2 regions of the Paenibacillus sp. lzh-N1 genome follow, and region 1 is predicted to be linked to the other one. Evidence: riboswitches for the same ligand, from Rfam matches in the RefSeq annotation. Region 1 holds a riboswitch; the other holds the start of a gene.

Region 1 (7,409 bases):
AGAGGGAACAACCGCCCTCGTGCAGCTTCCTATCGCCAAGCCTGAGTAATGAGCTGGGGGCAGAAGGAAGTGTGTTCGTAGAAATGGAGGGTACACAGGTTGCGCATTAACAAATTTATCAGCGAAACTGGCTTTTGCTCGCGCCGGGAGGCGGACAAGCTGGTAGAGAGCGGCCGCGTGACGATTAACGGCGAAGTGGCCGTGCTGGGCAGTCAAGCGGAGGAAGGCGATGACGTCCGTGTGAACGGCAAGCCACTGCGCGATAAGTCCGATCACGTCTATATTGCATTGAACAAGCCAGTGGGCATTACAAGCACGACAGAGAGCCACATTAGAGGCAATATTGTCGATTTTGTGGGCCACCCGCAGCGGATATTTCCAATTGGACGCCTGGATAAGGATTCGGAAGGTCTCATTTTATTAACCAATGATGGGGACATTGTGAATAAGATCTTACGGGCAGAAGGCAAGCATGAAAAAGAGTATATCGTAACAGTGGATCGTCCAGTCACACCATCCTTTGTGCAGGGGATGTCCAGCGGTGTAAAGATACTCGGTCATCGAACGCTGCCCTGTGAAGTAACACGTGTATCTGAGTATGTATTCCGTATTATCCTGACAGAAGGGAAAAATCGTCAGATCCGACGTATGTGTGCTGCCTTCGGTTATGAAGTTAAGAAACTGCAGCGCCTACGAATTATGAATATTCGTTTAGGATCCCTTCAGAAAGGCGCCTGGCGTGATTTAACAGAGGCTGAAAAGCTGGAACTGGGCCAGATGCTTGATTATACACTTAGCTAATGCCAAAGGCCTTCTTATAGCCTACAGCGCTTGTCCCTCGTATATGACAGGGCTAGAGAACAGAAATCCCTAAAGTAAAAGGCACCAGCTGCATAAAAAATGCGGCGGTGCCTTTGTTCATATAACATATTCATGATCAACCTTCATTCGAGCTTGAGGTAGGACTAATAACTTGTGTACCGTTCTGATATTTGCGAAGAACGGAAATTTCGACACGACGGTTTTTGGCGCGTCCTGCTCCAGTTTGATTGCCTGCCAATGGTCGATACTCGCCATATCCGATGGATACAAACTTGGTAGGATCGAGCTGCGGATTGAGCAACAAAATACGCAAGAAATTGAGCGAACGCTTGGCACTCAAATCAAAGTTGGACGGGAACTGACTATTGGAAATAGGTACATTGTCCGTATGACCTGATACGATAACGTCATAACCAGGAAACTGTTGGAGCATGCTGGAAATGGATTTGGCCAGCTTTCTCGCTTCTGGCTTTACTTCGGCCTGCCCGGATGAAAACAGGGCATTATCACTAATGGTGATCATCAGCTGGGATTGGTTCAGCTTGGTGTTCAGTAGGGTGGACAGGCCGTTATTTTGAATATACTGATCCATTTGCTTTTTAAGCTTCTTTAAATCTTCTTCTTCCCGCTGGGCGAGTTGCTTTTGCAGATCAGAGGTGGAAGTGGCTTTCGATTTTAAGGGTTGTGATACCTCTTCTTTATTTTTGCCCATATCCATGGATTGTGACGACGGATTCGCGGCTGAGTGATCCAGCACGCCAGTACCGCCACTAAAAGCTGAACTCAGGGATTGAGCCATAGTTTCAAATTTTTTGGCATCGAGCGAGCTCATACCGAATAAGACAATGAAAAGAGCCAACAGAAGGGTCATTAAGTCGGAATATGGCAACAGCCAGCTTTCGTCAGCATGCTCTTCATGCGGTTCATGTCTCTTTTTACTCACTGGAATCGCCATCCTTCTGGGTCATCGAAGCCCGTTCGGTTGGAGTTAGGAAGATTGCTAGCTTCTGGCTGATGGCAATCGTCGAGATACCAGATTGAATGGAAAGCAGACCTTCGACCATCATTAACTTAAGTTCCACTTCTTTCTTGGATAGCCGTTTCAGCTTGTTGGACATTGGATGCCATAGGACATAGCCTGTAAAAATACCGAGCAACGTTGCAATAAAAGCGGCTGCAATGGCATGGGACAGTTTTTCCATGTCACTAAGGTCGGCCAGAGCGGCGATCAGACCTACAACCGCACCAAGTACCCCGAGTGTTGGAGCGTACATACCGGCTTGGGAGAAAATCAGTGCGCCAGCGCGGTGTCTATCTTCGGTAGCGTTAATGTCTTCCATCAGAACATCGCGTACGAACTCCTGATCATTACCATCGATAATCATTCGCATACCGCCGCGCATAAAGGGATCGTCGATCTCTTCGACCTTGGATTCCAGCGCGAGCAGACCTTCACGACGGGTAATGGATGCCCATTCGGTAAATGTACCGATAAGCTCCTTGCGATCCAGCAATTTCTGCTGGGTGAAAATAATTTTAAACAGCTTTGGCACCCGTTTCATGTCATCCATCGGAAACGCCATGAATATACTTGCTGCTGTTCCGACGAAAATAATCATGTAAGCAGCGGGATTATTGACCAGATTGACGACTGGCGCGCCCTTCAGGATCATCCCGACGACCAGTGACAAAAGCCCGAGCACAAGTCCAATAATGGTTGTAATTTGCATGATACACCTCATCCATGAGAATAGATTTTGAATCCTTTCATGCCGCATGGGTCGTCCTTGCCCCAAGCGCGTCATTATGAGACGGATTATAGTATTTATCGACAAAACTCTCTTTTTTGTTAAGGGCGAATTTCCGGTATAATAAAGTGATTATGTATTGAATCGCTGAACCATTGGAGGAAATAGCATGGGAGTAAAGCATGGGCGCGAGTATGAACAAATTTTGAACGATTTGACAGAGGCTGTGGGACGCATCCCAGATAGCTATGAATTTTTTGAAATGGAAGCAGAAGATTGGGACAGGCTGGACCCGGTGGGGCGTCAGGAAGTCAATGAAGCTTTGGCAGAAGACCTATTTTATGCATTGGGTACGGAGCCCATAATCACTGTAGGCAGCGGCGTTGTGATTTATGAGCCGGAGCAGCACCGGATCTATGTACTCATCGGAGATGAGGAGCTGACGTCGGTCCCTTTGATTTGAAGGCCGTCTTATGGATTTATCAACGGGGCCGTGGTAATATGTACACCAATATATCGTAGTTTTGGCCGTATGTAAGCGGCTAAAAGGCTTCCGTATAAACGGGGAGGAGTTCGTAACATGCCTTTTACACAAGAAGAGATTGAAGCACATCTGGAGAAACTGGAGGGCTGGGAACTGGAGGAAGGACGTTGGATCGTTCGGAAATATAATTTTTCCAGTTTTATGAAGGGAATTGCATTCGTGGATGAAGTTGCCGCTATATCTGAGGCATTCAATCACCATCCATTTATTACGATTGATTACAAGACCGTGACTCTGCGTTTGACCTCTTGGGACGATGGCGGTATTATGGCCGTAGATATTAAGGAAGCCCAACAATATAATGAAGCTTTTGAAAAAATGCGCAGCAGTCATTGATTTTATAATGATCTGTTGTATATATTAAGAGCGCCTTCGCTATACAACATCGCGGTTGTATAGCGAAGGCGCTCTTATTTATAGAACCCGGTTCTGTTGTTCAGGACGATATACCATACAATAGAACGGTTTTCTGCCATCTGGAGTCTGACGTTCATAGGTATCCGTCAGCTCAAATCCAGCTGCCTTGTAGGCTCGTATAGCCCGCTGATTCCAGGTGAGAACCTCTAGGTCAATTTCATTCTGTGGATGACGTCGTCTGGCTTCCTCCGCAATGGCCCGGACAAAATCGGAGCCTGTGCCATGTCCGCATCTTTCGGGATGCATTCCAAGACCCAGCCGGGTCACACCGACCATAGGAAAATATTGAGCAAATCCCGTCAGCTCATTCTCTTCGTCCAGTACGGCAACATATTGCTCTTGGCGAAGCGTGGGACTTCCAAATTCGACTTCAAGTGCCTTCATTTGTTCCCAGGGAAGCCAGCCGTATATGTTGTAGGGGGGATCATAGCGCCACTCACAGATTTCAGCCGCTTGATGCTCGTCCATCGGTACAATCCGGTAGTTGGATATTGAGGCCGGCACTTTTTCATTCCTCCTTATGCAGGTACTTCAATCATTAACCACAGATTGTAGACAAGTTGTAGGAGAATGGCAAGCGTGTTTATTTCGTACCTAAGTCGGGTATACATTCAATAAGAAGGATTTACTGCTCATATGCTCCCCCAGCGGTGGCGGTAAAACCGACGATGTTCGCTAAAACTGAAACCTTTTGAGGTGTCAGTTCGTCAGTAATGATAATAATTACTGATGTAGTGGACATAAAAAACCGCAATTCGATTCCGGCCAGAATCAAATTGCGGCTAGAGTTAGCTTGCTGTGCGGTAGTTATTCTACGTTGTCGTCATCAGGAATATCTGAAGCTACAGAATGGTAAGCGTCTGTGCTCATAATTCTTTTTGCACCGACATAACGGTTAGCGTAATAATTTTCGTTCAGTGAGCTAACTACTACACCACGTGAAGTCGAGGAGTGGGCGAATTTCCCTTCACCTACGAAGATACCTACATGGGAAACGCCTCTTCCTGTGGTGTTGAAGAACACCAGGTCGCCTGGTCTCATTTCATCGCGGGATACAGAAGCTCCCATTTTGAATTGTGATCCAGATTGATGCGGCAGTTTAATTCCCAGTTTGTTGAATACATACATTGTGAAGCCGGAGCAATCGAATCCCTCGAGTGTAGTACCTCCGCTTCTATAGTTCGTTCCTTTGGCATCTTGGATGACCTGGTCCATCTTAGAGTCTGCAAATGCACTGCTGCCACCGAATGTAAAAGATGTAAAGGCAATGGCGAGACCCATGGCTGCGATCGTTAGCTTCTTCTTCAAAAAAAATATACCCCTTCCAATGCCTGCGAGGTTAGCTTAAGGATTCGGTAGAAGGTTCCCCTATGACCACTCTGTTGCGAGATCAATTCACCCAAACTGGTTCCCCCGCTTCCTAGGTGCCAGGAATTAGGCTTAACTTAAGATGTGCACCTTGGAGAGCAGTATTCACGACAACGATGTTTTTAAGATAAAGGTTACAATAAAGATTACAAAGTTGTTACTATCAGTTCACTGCGATTATTGTAACAAAGACAGCAGGCTTTGGCAAATGTTTCATCGCAAAAAGTTACAAAAAAAATCTGTTCCTAACGCCCTAGGAACAGATTCTGTTAACAGTATTCAGTTATGTGCCGTTTGCACGGGAAAGAAAAAAGTTTTTTCGACAGCTAAAAATGCAGGAGAAAGCATAAAGAGAGGGATTAGCCTCTGCTGGAGATATCGATGTGCCATAGACGATACTGCGAACTGATATGCCACAGCCTGACCAGACTGGTAACAAAATGATACGATTGCTGGAGAATTAGCGCCAACATACCAGTCCAAATCATCGCTACGGTGCCAAATAGACCGAAGACCAGCAGCACACAAGCACCAAGCAAGAGAGATACGCTTACAGCCGGAAGAAGCTGGCGAAAGAAGGCGAGCAGGGACGATAGTATGGCGTGACCACTGACCGAGCCCAGTTGCATATACAGGATGCACTGCCGAATGAACCAACCGTAAGCCACCCACCCAATGGCATAGGGCAACAAATGCAACAGGTAAGAGGAAGATTGCAGCGTTCCTGCTACAATAGGATAGAGTCTCGGTACCACCCAGAAGGCGGGAAGCAGCAGCAAACCCAACTCGATGATGTAATACAACAGAGATGACATACCGTGACGTTTCATCCCCTTGAAGAAGGACAGGCTTTGCGGTTCAGACGCATCGGTATACAGGCTTTGATATATGCCAGCTCTAATGAAGGGAGTGATTAGGACGCGCAATACGGTCGCCCCTAATAGTATCCATAAATACACATGTACTTCCCGGCTGTCCATCAAGGCGATCTGCCCCTCCATCCAAAACAAGGTCTTTCCCAGCTCGTTTTGGCTCTGATCAGGATAACGCAGCAGCAGCGGGACAACGGCCGACTGTACCAGCCGATAGAGAAATACTCCCCACAGCAGACGATACAGAAATAAAATGATAACGATATAAAAGCGTATGCGCACTAGCGCCCAGCCTTCTTTTAAAACAGTCCGCATCTATAGACACCTCACCATGACAGACTTCCAAGCAGTGTCTCCAACAGCTTGGTTACACTCACACTCCAACGAGTTTGTTGCTTTTCGTCCAATTCAGCCTTCAGGCTATTATTAATATGCTTGTTCTCCAGTGCAATAGTGTATAGAGGATCAACGGTCACATAGGACACGGGAGAGGTGCTTTTGAGTCGGAAAGATGTACTTTTGCCCGTACCGTCCCATGCCTTAAATATTGTGGTGCCATCCTTGAAGGTAAATTGAACAGGGATCTTGGGATAATCTGCTCCTTTTTTGCTAAGCGTCACGACTGCTTCATATCCATTCTCCAACTTGCGGTTCGTGATGCGATCGACAGAAAAGTCCGCCATCTGGCCGTCATATACATATTGTTCAAAATAGTGGCTCCATGAGCGTCCAGTCACTCTCTCCACGACACGCTGAAAATCCTGTGAGGTCGGATGCTTGAATCGGTAGGTCTGGACATAGGTTCGCATAATCCGGTCCATTTTTTTCGTACCCACCTGACGTTCAATACCTCGTAGTACCAGCTTGCCTCGTGAGTAGGCATTTTGTGCATACTCAGCCGACGATCCGTACTTCCAGGATTCGCGGTTTAGGGGCTGTGGAGAAGCTACCTGTCCGGATTGTAATGGCAAGTTGGGGATAAGCCCATATTCTTGCTCCATGAGCCGTTCTTCTGCATAGGAGGTGAAGCCTTCATCCAGCCAGGGCTCCTCAAATTCATTATTGGCTACCATTCCGTAGAAATATTGATGCCCAATCTCATGAACCAGCGTCCGTTCCAGATTATAGCCGGGATTCAGTTGGTCCGCAGCTGCGGCCGTGATGAGTGTCGGATATTCCATGCCGCCGGCTCCACTGCCTGTTTTGGGTGGAACGACGATAGATAGAGTGGAATATGGATAAGGCCCGTACCATTTGCTGTAGTACGAAAGGGCGGCCTTGGCTGCGCTCATATAACGTCCTTTGAGTTCCTTATGGGACGGGTCTAGATAGAGCTTGATTTTGACACCAGGAACTTCAGTAGAAGAAAAGGGTTCTTCTACGGCTACAAAGTTGGGTGAAGCGGACCAGGCAAAATCGTGTACATCATCGGCATAAAATTGATATATTTTCTGGCCGTTCTGTCGTACTGCACCACGGGTGGGAAACCCGGTCGCTGCTACGATGTGTGTTTCAGGCACCCGAATCCGTATACTGTAAATTCCAAAATCGGCATAGAACTCGGAGTTGCCATGATACTGATGAAGGTTCCAGCCCTCGTCGGCGCGTCCACGTTGTCCTGCAGTCTCATAGACGCTG
Region 2 (7,409 bases), 100 kb from region 1:
GGTAGCTTCCCCTTGTTTCAATTCCACCCACTCCGCGGCTGCCACTGATGGTCTGATGAAATAAGTCTCCCATATTGACTGTATCACGGATTGAAGTAAATGCGGCCTTGGCAGCCACGTAAACGGGGTCCAGAGCGTGAATCAGGATACGCCCTGGGGAGCTGGCAAAATTGGCTCCCGCACGTAGCAGCGCCTCAAAATGGGACTGGCATGCCCCCGCTACAATTGTCAGTGAATCCAGATGACGCTCATATTGTCTGGCTACCTGAATCGCTGCCACAAAATTTTGTGAATTCTTGTAGCTTTTCAAGCTGTACAAATCGTAAGGTTGCGGCTGCTTCAGCACACCATCATGTCCGGTGATGACTACAATATCAGGACGAATGCGGGGAAGCAGTCGATATAACGTATCCGCCATTGCCGATTCGTGAACGTGATGTCCCTCAGCGGGAACACGGAGCTGTTCATATAAACTGAGACATTTTCTTAAATAGCCGGGATCTCCATCCAGATGAAGAACCTTTCCTGGCATTTCAAAATACGTCGACTCTACCGGATCACTCCACTCTCCAATCAGAGCCGCCTGGCTACGGGCAGCTTGCTGCTGGCGTGCCCGTTGCAAAAGATTAAGAGACTCCCCGGCCTTAATGTGGGCCTGTTGAGTCTTACCGCTAATCTGGTCTGCAGGCACTCTGACCAGATCGTTCACCGGGGAATCGGCCAGTAGCCGAAATTCCGTCCCCTTAATGATCGCTTTATCCCGCTGGATGTCTTCAACGCGAAACGTGACATCACCGCCGTACGATTTCCGAACGACCAAGTCTCCTAAACTCATCACACTGTATCACCCCTCCTATATCGTATGGGTGAATGCACAGTTTGGTTCCAACTTAGGATATACCAGCCTCCAATAGCACGGCGCTCAGACGCGCAAATTCCTCGATACTCAGCGTTTCCCCTCGACGGGAGGGCTCAATATCAGCTTGTTGCAACAGCGGCTCCAGCGTGTCCCTGTTCTCTTTGGTGAAGAAGCGGCTTTTCAGGTTATTTGAAATGGTTTTACGACGTTGGGCAAAAGCGGCATGAACCACTTCAAAAAAGTGTTTCTCGTCCACCACTTCCACCGGAGGGACTTCTCGTACACGCAGCCGAATAACTGCCGAATCAACATTCGGCTGAGGAATAAATACTGTATTCGGCACCGTACAGACTAACTCAGGCTCGCTGTAATATTGCACGGCTATGCTTAAGCTGCCGTAATCCTTCGTACCAGGAGACGCAGCCATGCGCTCAGCTACCTCCTTTTGAATCATAACGACGATATTCTCCAAAGGAAGCTTGTCCTCCAGTAGACGCATCAGAATCGGTGTAGTGACGTAATACGGCAGATTAGCGACGACACTCACTTTGCTCACGTCTGCAAAGTCAGCTGCAAACACTTCACGCAAATCCAGCTTTAACACGTCTCCATGGCGAACCTTTACATGCTCGTAAGGGGCCAGCACTTCTTCAAGAATGGGCAACAGCCGCTGGTCAATCTCAACAGCGGTAACTGCCTTAGCGGATTGCGCCAACTTCTCGGTCAAAGCTCCAATGCCCGGACCGATCTCAAGTGCGCCCTTTGTATCATCCAATCCGGCAGCATTTACGATCTTGCTCAGAATATTTTGATCAATCAGAAAGTTTTGTCCCAGACTCTTTTTGAACGAAAAACCGTGCCTTTGAATAATTTCCTTCGTACGCCGCGGTGTTGCTATATCTTGAATCCCTGTCATACGGATATCACAATCCTTCACTTTCGATTTGTGCCAGCGCACTGGCAAATTCCTCACGACTGATCTGAAATACAGAGAGCCGCTTATGTAGCTGCTTTCCGTTACAATAGCCAATACCCAGTACATTCCCCAAGGCCATACGGCGTGCAGCAGCATTGGGGTGAGTAATAAGTCCAGCGTCAATCAGGTCCGCCATTTCAATCAGCGGTTCGGCGCCTTCCACTGTCGTATGTACCCGCGCGAGAGCGTGTCTGATGGCTTCCGGGGAGGCATTCTCCACGCCAATATCCCCTTTGCGTGTCGCCTCTGCCTCAGGTATAAAAGCCTGCTTGCAGCCGGGGACCTTGGAGGCGATAATTTTACGGATACGCTCCCCTGCATGATCGGGATCAGTTAAAATAATGACCCCCCGCCGTTCCTGCGCCAATGCAATTTTCCGCAGCGTCATTTTATTAATGGCTGAACCGCCAGTTTCTATCGTATCTGCTTCGACAGCACGGCGAATGGCTACCGTATCATCCCGGCCTTCCACCACGATCACTTCCTTGATCATCTTCGTTTCCCTCCACTGCTACACAGCAACATATATTATCTTTCCCTGCTTTTGAAAACAAAATAAGAAGAGGATATCCTCTTCTTAGCATGGCATAACTATGTTGTTAATACTATCGCATTGTCCTCAACATACACAACCTGTTTTAGTTGATTTCCGGCTTTACAGGTCCGATAACATATACGGTTTTACCGTGCTTACGACCAAATTGGTTAGCCCGGCTTAAACTCTCATAATACACATCGATTTTGTGGCCTTTAATCGCGCCACCGGTATCCTCCGCACGGCGGAAGCCTACCCCTTCAATATACACCCACCAGCCGATGGGAATTACATTCGGATCGACAGCGATGGTGCGTCCTTCCGTGACACGCGTGCCGGAGGCGGTACGTGTACCGATACCTGGCTCCTGGGCAGAGTACGCCGTCATGGAGACATTTTGTAAAACTTTTTTATAATTAAAATTAATACCTGCTTTACGGACAGCACTGCCCGAACTAACCTTTGTAGCCTTAACCGCATCTTTAGGGCCGATGGAAGCAGCTAGAACGACCGGTTTTTTCTTAGTCCCTACCGCAATTACCTTATCCACACGATTTTGTGCGACTTCCTTGTTGACCAGCTGTTTGGACACCAATTTTCCATCATGGTATACCTTTTGAACATGCTGGACTACCACACCCGATTTGCCACTTTGAATGACTCGATTATCGCCTTTATAGAGACTTGGATCTGCCGTTTTGATGACCTGATAAGGCACTTGTTTTTTCTGTTCGACCTGCTGTTTCTTTACACGGACGATTTTTATGTCCATGTTAGATGAAACAGAGGCATCCAACGCAGGGTAAACTTTATCCGTTGATGATAATTTATAGCCCGAAGTGCGAATGGCACCCTCTACTGTATTTTCTGTTGTGTACAGCTTTTTCGTCTCATTGCCTGAGGATACTTTAACCTGATTGGCACGTTTAATGACTACGCGATCCCCATCCTGTACTGCCCCGTTTAGCGGCATGGAAATTGTATCATGCGGCTGAAGTGAAATAGAATGCTCATTGAGCAAATCTTGGAGCTTGGATTCCCGGGTTTCTACCGCAGATGCCTTACCATCGATGACAAAAAAGACTTGTTTTTTAGATTGCGTGTACATCAGAATTGAAATCATAATCGTTAGTGCGATTAGAAAAATAGCAACCAAAGCAGCCTGGCGCACATTCTCTTGCTTCCAACGTAATACGTAAGACATGCTGGATGAGCGTGACTCATGGGTCTCCTCTTTTCGGAAAATGCCCATTTCCTCCGTCCTCCTTACATAGCCCGCCGTCTGGAGTAAGACATAGTTGATCGTTGACGTGACTATAACAGATTTTCTACAAGACAAGCCCGTACTGCGACTGTCCTGCACCATGTACCCGTCTTCGCGGCATGCTGTCCTCCCCTGTTTAACCACAGTATGATGACAGATTTTCTTTTATTCACAACAAAAAAAGCCAAAGAAAGAGACTAGAGAGCTCTTTCGTGGCTTCCGACATGTGTGAATATGCGGGAAAACTCATGCACGAGATGGCTTCTCTCTTGTTACGCTTACGGGGTTAGCTGTCGGGTTCGGACGTAGAGAGTCGCCCTAGCTTAGGTCAACCGCTCATGGCGGTCGCCTTCACATTCACCCCGAAGACCCAGAAAGAAATCGAAATACGGCTTCTCTACCTGTTCAATCCCATCCAGGAAATGAATTTCGGTCGAGCCGGCTACTGAAGAGATAATATCTCTTGCACATACGCCGGACGTACTGTAAGCCATATCGGTTCCCCCGTTCCCTGTAAAAGGGACTCAGCGAGACTGGTTCATGAAATGATTTGTTGATGTTTACACTCAACAACAATTCACTGAAAAGATGATATCCTGTTTCCATGCATGTTGTAAAGCAGGTTTCAAGTACATTTTTCAAAATATTCGGTTAAAAAATTGTAATATTCTCGAGTTTCCTGCAACAAAATCATAATTAGCTCCGTCTATCTCTTTATTTTGATTGATTTTTTCGCTTTTTCACTGAATGTCAAATCGTTCCAAGGCATTTTGGGTCGTAATGGATACCAATTCCTCCACCGTAATTCCCATAATTTGGGCGGCTGCCTCTGCTACCAATCTCACATGTGCCGACTCATTTCGCTTCCCACGAAACGGATGAGGCGTCAAGTAAGGCGCGTCCGTTTCAATAAGCAGACGGTCCAACGGTACCTGGGCCAGCACCTCTTTTGGCTGCTTGGCATTTTTGAACGTTATGGGCCCGCCGAAGGAAAGGTGGAAACCCATATCCAGCACCATTTTAGCTGTCTCCCAACTCCCAGAAAAGGAGTGCATGACTCCGCCAATCTCGCCCGCCTTTTCCTCACGTAAAATCCTCACAATATCTTCATGTGCATCCCGGTTATGGATAACAATTGGCATGTTGAGCTCACGTGCCAGGCCAATTTGATTTCGAAGTACCCGCTGCTGCACATCCTTTGGTGATGTATCCCAATAATAATCCAGACCGATCTCTCCGATCGCTACAACCTTTTTATGACTGCATAACGATGCAATCCATTCTAAATCACCCTCCTGCATTGTAATGGCATCCTGCGGATGCCATCCAACGGCTGCATAAATAAAATCATACGTCTCAGCCAGCTTCATGGTGGATGGAATGGTCTCACGATTAAATCCGATATTGATCATCCGTGTTACTCCTGATTCGACAGCACGTGCTATAACTTCTTCACGGTCTTCATCAAATTGTGGCGCATCTAGGTGAGTATGAGTGTCGAATAAATCCAAGGTTTTCATCTCCTTTTCTTACTTACATTTCTATATATTTGTCTATTGTTTGACAAAATAATTCCTTATTTCGGCAGGAAGCCTTTCTTTTACCCCGTTCAATTTATTCTGGGGAAAATACATGTGATATTTTCCTCGGTGAATGCCACTTATTGAGCGTACAATTTCTGAAACTTCGGATATTTCCCGCACCTCGCCCTGACGTCCAAGCAGTAAAATCTGGTTGTCCGTTGAACCGCCCTGCCGAAACACATCATAAGGAAGATCTGTCGGAAAATCAATTTCAAGATCATATTCAGGATGCAAGCCAGCCTTTTCCAAAGCCTCTCGAATATGGTCAACGGTATCTGTATCCATATTTTCAATCTCTACATATTTATACAATCTACGATCCATAAAACGGCTGCTCAAATCACTTAAAATTTCGTCCTTTTCTCGTTTCCATTGGCTAAATACCGTCTGAATCAAAGACTCATCCAGCATCAAATACTGCTCCACTGTTAGCTCTCCCTTTAATAGATCGGGCAGCGGATCCAACAGAAAACCAAACTCATATCCGTTTTTGAACAATTCCTTAGCTCTCTTGAAAATTTTACGTAACAGGATTTCTGAGCTGCGTGTTACAGGATGGAAATAAATTTGCCAGTACATCTGATAGCGTGACATTAGATAATCCTCTACTGCATGCATACCCGACTCTTTTACGACAATTCTCCCATTGTGGGGACGCAGCAAACGTAAAATACGATCCAAATCAATTGTTCCGTAGTTAACACCTGTTGAATGAGCATCCCGCAACAAATAATCCATACGGTCAGCATCCAGCGGGCTTGTTACCAAGTTGACAACAATCGGCTTATCATACGTTTTGGCTATAACCGCCGCGACCTTGTGGGGCAACATCTCATCAACTTGCCGTAGCACAGCGTTGATCTTCGTGTCCCCCAGTACAATGCGGCATGTCCAATCCTCATGGTTCATATGAAAGGCTTCTTCAATTGAATGAGAAAATGGACCGTGCCCCACATCGTGCAACAAAGCGGCACACAGAGCAATCAGTCTTTCTTCCTTGGGCCAGTCGGGAAAATCTCCACGTTCAAATTGAGAAATAATACGTCTCGTAATCTCATATACGCCCAGTGAATGTGAAAACCGGCTGTGCTCCGCTCCATGAAACGTAAGATAAGATGTGCCTAACTGCCGAATGCGTCGTAACCGTTGGAACTCCGGCGTATTGATCAATCGCCATATCACAGTATCCTGAACATGGATGTAATTATGTACCGGGTCCTTAAAAACTTTTTCTTCACTGAGTGGCTGGTGCAAGATATCAGCTCCTTTAATATTCGGAATAATGGATTAAAATACAATAAAATCCTAAACGCCCTCCCTTATTCGACATCGTTTGTCGTATTTTGTCGAATTATCACTTTTCGACATTTCCAAATCGACACACAAGACAAATCATTCGTAAAATAAGGTAATTCACATGAATAAAGCTCTTTGTTCTAAATACTTTTGCATAATTAGGCTGTTACTACTTTTTTAAGGTTGACTGTTTTGGGAATCGTTGGTATAGTAAATATCAGAAAAGAGAAAATTTTGTCGAATCATGACACTTATATTATTTTAAACGGCGAGAGGAGCCTGATTTATTATGATGAAATCCACTGGTATTGTAAGAAAAGTTGACGAGCTCGGACGTGTTGTTATTCCAATCGAATTGCGCCGTACCCTGGGAATCGGAGAGAAAGACGCTTTGGAAATTTACGTTGATGGCGAGCGCATCATGCTTAAAAAATACGAGCCTGCTTGTATCTTCTGCGGCAATGCTGAGAACGTAATTTACTTCAAAGGGAAAATTGTTTGCCAAGATTGCATTTCTGAAATCCCAACACCTGTGACAAACTGAGAATTTTAGTATATAATAGACTTATCAGAGAGTTAATTCTAACCTTTTTCATATATACTCCTTGTTGCCTTCCACGGTTTGAACCCAACCGTTGGAAGGCCCTTTTTTGTTTAGACACGTATTCATAAGAGTGCGTTGTACACGTCCCTCTTGGAAATTGAACGGTCTGTGGCTGTACGTTTCATGGCATCCTTGCGAGTAAGCCCCTCTGACTCGTAATGCGCGACATGAGACTCCAAAGATAAGTCCTGCCACCATGCCTGCCGCTCCTGTTCTTCTTCCTCTTCGTTTTTCCCCTCAACGATTAGACAGTATTCACCAAGCGGCGGATTTTCCTCTAATTTTGCAAGAC

Evidence for each region. Region 1 has a riboswitch for cyclic di-AMP ahead of C0638_RS07220 (C40 family peptidase). Riboswitches for the same ligand answer to the same signal wherever they lie in the genome.
Region 2: it holds a riboswitch for cyclic di-AMP, as region 1 does, so the genes downstream of both, C0638_RS07610 (resuscitation-promoting factor) here and C0638_RS07220 (C40 family peptidase) in region 1, are expected to answer to the same signal.

Annotation. Positions count from the first base shown of each region.
Region 1 is NZ_CP025696.1:1,578,127-1,585,535, reverse strand. It holds gene C0638_RS07255 (PAS domain S-box protein) at 1-49, shown strand, start outside; gene rluF (23S rRNA pseudouridine(2604) synthase RluF) at 100-801, shown strand; gene motB (flagellar motor protein MotB) at 938-1,765, opposite strand; gene motA (flagellar motor stator protein MotA) at 1,758-2,552, opposite strand; gene C0638_RS07235 (hypothetical protein) at 2,740-3,033, shown strand; gene C0638_RS07230 (4a-hydroxytetrahydrobiopterin dehydratase) at 3,151-3,450, shown strand; gene C0638_RS07225 (GNAT family N-acetyltransferase) at 3,529-4,035, opposite strand; gene C0638_RS07220 (C40 family peptidase) at 4,339-4,839, opposite strand; cyclic di-AMP (ydaO/yuaA leader) riboswitch at 4,845-4,982, opposite strand; gene C0638_RS07215 (hypothetical protein) at 5,259-6,086, opposite strand; gene C0638_RS07210 (M1 family metallopeptidase) at 6,098-7,409, opposite strand, start outside.
Region 2 is NZ_CP025696.1:1,682,142-1,689,550, forward strand. It holds gene yabG (sporulation peptidase YabG) at 1-835, opposite strand, end outside; gene rsmA (16S rRNA (adenine(1518)-N(6)/adenine(1519)-N(6))-dimethyltransferase RsmA) at 891-1,775, opposite strand; gene rnmV (ribonuclease M5) at 1,783-2,328, opposite strand; gene C0638_RS07610 (resuscitation-promoting factor) at 2,474-3,622, opposite strand; cyclic di-AMP (ydaO/yuaA leader) riboswitch at 3,894-4,174, opposite strand; gene C0638_RS07615 (TatD family hydrolase) at 4,375-5,145, opposite strand; gene C0638_RS07620 (HD domain-containing protein) at 5,188-6,471, opposite strand; gene C0638_RS07625 (AbrB/MazE/SpoVT family DNA-binding domain-containing protein) at 6,803-7,057, shown strand; gene rsmI (16S rRNA (cytidine(1402)-2'-O)-methyltransferase) at 7,180-7,409, opposite strand, start outside.